Regions from separate parts of the Paenibacillus woosongensis genome, predicted to be linked through region 1. Evidence: predicted binding sites of a transcription regulator. Region 1 holds the regulator's gene; the other holds the start of a gene.
The links. The regulator Rex, encoded in region 1, represses fermentation and respiration genes when NADH is low (regulators of the CRP and FNR family bind a similar motif). The targets are predictions, from matches to a motif close to TTGTGAAATATTTCACAA.
Positions count from the first base shown of each region.

Region 2: a site for Rex is predicted at 1,922-1,939, ahead of QNH46_RS16510 (flavocytochrome c). Genes of this name have one in related genera too.

Region 1 is NZ_CP126084.1:3,132,765-3,135,914, forward strand. It holds gene QNH46_RS14305 (cell wall elongation regulator TseB-like domain-containing protein) at 1-16, opposite strand, end outside; gene QNH46_RS14310 (amidohydrolase) at 48-1,346, opposite strand; gene QNH46_RS14315 (redox-sensing transcriptional repressor Rex) at 1,336-1,986, opposite strand; gene dinG (ATP-dependent DNA helicase DinG) at 2,026-3,150, opposite strand, start outside.
Region 2 is NZ_CP126084.1:3,571,196-3,574,345, reverse strand. It holds gene dcuS (DcuS/MalK family sensor histidine kinase) at 1-1,079, shown strand, start outside; gene QNH46_RS16515 (response regulator) at 1,076-1,780, shown strand; gene QNH46_RS16510 (flavocytochrome c) at 1,982-3,150, shown strand, end outside.

The DNA of each region.
Region 1 (3,150 bases):
TGGTTCTCTTCTTCAACCTTCTCTTCCTTTCCTAAACAAGCTTGAGGCTATCTGGATAACAGACCTTCAAAAGCCGCCTGTGCCTCATGGCGAATCCGCTCTTCATCCAGGGTGAGGCACGCGCCGTGCTTCACGATTTGCTTCCCGTCAACCCATACATGCTCTACATCTTTCGGTCCAGCGGAATATACGACATGAGAAACGTAATCGGTTCTCGGCACAAAATGAGCCTGCTCGGTGTTGAGCGCAATGAAATCCGCTTTCATTCCTGCGGCAAGTTTGCCCGTATTGTTAAGGAACACGGATTGGGCCCCGTATTCTGTCCCCATCCGCAGTGCCTCCAGCGCCGGCACAGCCGTCGGATCTCCTGATACCCCTTTGTGAATCAAAGCGGCGAGTCGAATCTCTTCAAACATGTCTAAATTATTGTTGCTCGCTGCGCCGTCGGTACCGAGCGAAACGGTAACTCCTGCCTTCAGCAGTTCAGGAACCCGCGCTACGCCGCTAGCCAGCTTCAGATTGCTGCCTGGATTGTGTGAAATCGCAACTTTATGGGCAGCGAGCACTTCAATCTCTTCATCTGTCAAATGAACGCCGTGCGCAAGCAGGGTCGGGCGCGAGAACATGCCCAGCTTAAGCAAATGCTCCACCGGTCTTGCCCCGTAATCGGCGACGTTCTGCTCCACCTCGGCCTGCGTCTCCGACATATGTGTATGCATTGGCAAGTCGAGATCATGTGCAGCCTGCACGAACTGCTCAATGTAATCCGGCGGGCAAGTATAAGGCGCGTGTGGCGAAATCATCGCCGTAATCCGGCCGTCCGCTTTGCCGTGCCAATTGCGGGCAAAAGCAACCGCTTCATCCAGCTTCTGCTTCTGTACGTCAGGCGGGCACAGCCCGATCGCCCCGCGCATTAGTACCCCGCGGATGCCGGATTCCTCCGTCACCTGTGCGACCTTGTCCATATGATCATACATATCAAGGAAGGTTGTCGTTCCCCCCTTAATCATCTCCAGTACGGACAGCGCAGTTCCCCAGTACACGTCATTACGTGTGAACTTCGCTTCCATCGGCCACATTTTCTCCTGCAGCCATTTTTGCAGCACCATATCGTCCCCGTAACCGCGCAGCAGCGACATGGCCGCATGACCGTGCGTATTGATCAGACCAGGCAAAAACAACAGGCCTTTTCCGTCCATAACTTCCGCATTCTCGCTGCCTTCCGGGCGCTCGGAGCCAATATAGGTAATAAGGTCGTCCTCAACGAGCATATAACCGTTAACGACAGGTTCTTGTTCTTCCAGCACGGCAAACGTACCGTTTGTGATTAGCAGTTTACGACTCATTCGAAGTAAGTTCCTTTCCGTCATTCAAATAATAGGCAAGACTGAGCAGGTCCGTCGTGAAATCAGCCGCATGTATTCTTACCTCCGATGGCACCTTCAAAATCGTTGGCGCGAAGTTAAGAATCGCTCCGATCCCGGCGGCAACAAGCTGATCCGCCACGCGCTGGGCCTCGAAATCAGGAACCGTAATGATACCGATCCGTATGTTCATCGCTTGTACCGTCTCCACGAGCTCATCGATCGGTTGAACGGTAATATTGTTGATCTTGGTGCCGATTTTGGACGGTGCGGCATCGAATACCGCCACGATTTTCATATTGTCCTTCAGGTAGGCATTATAGTTAGACAGCGCTTGGCCTAGATTACCAGCTCCGACTAGAGCTACATTGATCTGCTGATCCAGATTGAGGATCTGCCGGATTTTTTCAATGAGATAAGACACGTCGTAGCCGATGCCTTTACGGCCAAAATCCCCAAAATAAGCGAGGTCCTTACGGATTTGCGCAGGATTAAGATCAAGCTTCTGGCCCAATTCCTGAGAGGATACCGTAGGCACTTCACGAAGGCTCAGCTCATTGAGGAAACGCAAATACACTGGCAATCTGCGTACAACCGCATCGGAAATTTTTTCTGATTTCATAGCTTTTCTCCCCTTATAATGGCGCGATATGAATTACGGTTATTGCTCCTTTGCCCCCTGGACTTCGTGAACATCCAGCCATTCGGAAATTCTCGGTACCATTTGCTCGGTCGGCATATGTTCCATCTTCGGCCCAGGCAGCGAATATAAGAAATATTTTCCGTAGTAAGATTCCAAGATGCGCGTATCGTACACCACCACTATCCCGCGATCCTGAGAAGAGCGCACCAGGCGTCCAAACCCCTGTTTGAAGCGGATGACGGCCTGCGGCACGGACAGCTTCATGAATGGGTTCTTCTTCTCCTTCTGAAGCCTTTCGCTCTTCGCCTCGACGAGAGGATGGTTCGGCGGCTGGAATGGCAGGCGGACAATAGCTAGGCTGGTCAGCGCCTCCCCCGGTATGTCCACGCCTTCCCAGAAGCTGCTCGTGCCGAGCAGCACGGATGCTTCCTGGCCCTGGAATCTGCGGGTCAGCTTCGTGCGGCTGCCGCTATCCATACCTTGGCCGATGACGGTAATTCCCTCGGAGGATAATTGCTCCTTCAGCGGGTCATAGACCTGGCGAAGCATCCGGTATGACGTGAATAACACCAGCATCCGGCCGCGCGTTGCTATAGCCGTCTCGGCTAACGACTGTACCAGCATCTTCACGAAATGTTCATCCCCCACGCTGCCTTTGACGCTCGGGAAATCACGCGGAATGACGAGCAGCGCCTGGTTTCTGTAATTGAACGGCGAAGGCAGCATGGAGGTCAGCAGCCGGTCGCTGTCAGCGGCTTCCTGCAGTCCAAGCTGTTCGATCATGTACTGGAATGACTTATCCACGGACAATGTAGCCGAGGTCATCACCACGCTCTTCTTTTTGTCGAAGAAATAGTTTTTGAGCTGCTGGCTCACATCGATCGGAACCGCGTAAATCTGCAAGGAGCGGCTGCGGTAATTCCCGTTACCTTCGATCCAGTATACGGTGTCCTCGTCATCAAGTTTCATAAACGAACGGATCGCTTCCCGCTCTGTCGCCAAGTCCTTGAGCAGACCGCTGATATCCGTCAGCAAGCTGTCCGCCCCGTAATCCTCCTGCTCGTCCCGGATGTCGTTCAGCATCCGTTCCCCTTTGCGGACGATGTCCCCCAGCAGCACATAGATATGATTCTCTAGCGCACT
Region 2 (3,150 bases), 440 kb from region 1:
CAGTGATCGGCACTGTGGGGGCGTACTTGCTGGCGCGCAAGATCAAGCAAACCATATATGACATGGAGCCGTTCGAGATCGCCAAGCTGCTGAAGGAAAGAAATGCTATGCTTCAGTCGGCCAAGGAAGGAATTATTGCTGTAGACGGGCATTTGCAAATTACGCTCATCAATGAGGAAGGCCGCAGATTATTGAGACAGGCAGGGATTCCAGCCAAGCTGATCGATGAGGATATCAGGCGCATATGGCCAGGCCTGGGCTGGGAGGACATCCTGCTAACCGGGGAATCCTTGTCGGATCAAGAAGTTGAGCTGGGAGCCGCTGTCGTGCGCGTCAGCAGCGTTCCTATTCTGGTGAACGGAGAGGTTGCTGGAGTCATTGCCACCTTTCGGGATAAGACGGAAATCCGGATAATGAATGAGCGATTGTCCGGGTTGTCGTCCTATGCGGAGGCGCTGCGCGCGCAGGCGCATGAGTTCAGGAACAAGCTTCATGTCATCTATGGGATGGCCCATATGGCGTATTTCGACCAGCTTCAGGAGTATATTTCCGAGTCGCTTCAGACCCATGAATCGGAAGTGGGAGCAGTTACGGAACAGATCCGGGACCAGGTCATGGCCGGGTTTATTCTCGGGAAAATGAGCCGGGCCAGGGAAGCCGGGATTGATTTCGTGCTTCTGAAGCACAGCATGCTGCCTGAGCCACGGAGTGGAGAAGCGATGCACCATCTCATCACCATACTTGGCAATTTATTCGATAATGCCTTGGAAGCGCTGAGTACGGAGCGCGCAAGCCGCGAAGCACCGCGAATTGAGCTTGCCATCCGTTATGATGAAGATGCGGGGGAGCTTCTTTGCTCCGTCAGAGATAACGGCAGCGGAATTCACGACGATATCCAGTCTGTTATTTATGACAAAGGATTTTCTACCAAAGGAGAGAACCGGGGAATGGGGCTATATCTCGTTATGCTGCGAGTGAAGGAGCTAGGGGGCAGATTGGAATGCTGTACTCGGCAGGGCGCAGGAACTCGGTTTACGGTAACCTTGCCTTATGCGATAAAGGAGGCGTTGGCCAAATGATCAGCGTACTTATTGTGGAGGATGACCCTATGGTAGCGCATTTTAACCGCAGCTACTTGGAACAGGTCGACGGCTACTGCTGTATAGGTACGGCCTCTTCCGTTGCCGAAGCTGAAATACTGCTGGAATGCGAACGTCCGCAGCTGATTTTGCTTGATCTTTTTATGCGCACCAAAGACGGCTTCGACCTGCTTAACCAAATACGCAGCAGTGATGCGAATATTGACGTAATTGTGATATCCGCGGCCCGTGATCCAGAGCGCATTAAGAAGGCTCTGCAATACGGCGCGGTGGACTACCTGATTAAGCCGTTTCATTTTCCAAGATTCAAAGCGGCGCTGGATCATTACCGCGAAACCTATCATCGCATGATTGCGCCGGCCAGCATGAGTCAGGACGATTTGGATCAGCTCATCCGAAGATCGCCCGAGGAAGGGAAGGCCCAGAGTTTGCCGAAAGGCTTGACGCCGGGAACGCTCAAAATCGTATGGGAAGCAATTGAGGGACATCGCGGCAGCTTTTCTACCGAAGATGCCTCCCGGTTGTCCGGCATATCTCGTGTGTCAGTTAGAAAATATCTTTCCTTCCTGCTGGAAATCGGCGTGCTGCAGACAGAAATGATCTACGGGACGGGGGGGCGTCCCCTTGATATCTTTCATGCTTTGCCGGACAAGTCCAAGATCGTCGCTATGTATATTTAACTAACAGGCCAAAAAACCTCGTCATGGTTTCTAACGACGGGGTTTCTTGCGCGAAATCGGCTTTGCTTACATTACTTAATTAACAATTTTAGTACTTACAAAATCTATTCAGAAATAGAGATCGAATTTACAATGATTATCATGTGAAAACATGCACAATGTGATGTTGCAGCATACAAACAAAGTAAAGAGGGGAACAGCATGAAAACAAGACAGATCAAACCAGCAGCACTCACAATGATGGCCGTGATGATGCTAGCAATCATTTTATCCGGTTGTGGAGGCAAAGCGGATTCCACAGACATAGTAATTGTCGGCGGCGGCGGAGCAGGAATGTCTGCAGCCATCGAGGCTCATCAATCGGGAGCGAAGGTTGTTTTGCTGGAGAAAATGCCGATGCTCGGCGGGAACACGGCCCGGGCCGAAGGGGGATTGAATGCTGCCGGAACGCAATATCAACAGGCGCAAGGTATTGAAGACAGCCCAGAGTTGCATTTTGAGGATACGATGAAGGGCGGCAAAAATGTGAATAACCCGGAATTGGTCAAAGTGTTGACGGAGAACGCCGCGGCCTCGATCCAATTCCTTAAAGAGAACGGTGCAGAGTTGGCAGAGGTCGGTAAAGCGGGAGGCTCTAGCGTTCCGCGGATCCATAGACCGAAGGGTGGGGAAGCCGCAGGCAACTTTATCGTCATGGCTTTAAAGAAGAAATTGGATGAACTGAATGTGGATGTCCGTCTGCAGCACAACGTAACAGAAATCGTAACGGATAAAGACGGTAATGTAACGGGCGTCAAAGGTACCGACAAAGACGGCAAAGCTTTTGAAATCCAGGCGAAAGCAGTCATTCTGGCTTCTGGAGGGTTTGGTGCCAACCTGGATATGGTTGTGGAGAACAACCCTGATCTTAAGGGCTTCGCTACAACCAACGCTCCGGGGGCACAAGGGGATGGTATTAAACTGGCCTCGGCTGTCGGCGCTAAGCTGGTAGACATGAAGGAAATCCAAATTCATCCAACAACGATACCGGGCGAAGGCGTGCTTATTACAGAAGGGGTTCGTGGAGACGGGGCGATTCTTGTTAACCAGGAAGGTGCACGCTTTACGAACGAGCTGTTGACGAGAGATGTTGTGTCCAAAAATATTCTAGCCCAGACGGATAAAATCGCATATTTGATTTTTAATGACGAATTGCGCGGGACACTTAAGGCTACGGATACGTATTTCGAGATGGGACTTGTCCAAGATGGCCAGACGCTCGCTGAGCTTGCAGGTAAAATCGGGGTTGATGCGGCAGTGTTGGAGCAAACCGTGACCCGCTATAGCGAATTTAAGGAATCGGGTATAGATGAGGACTTCCAGCGCGACGA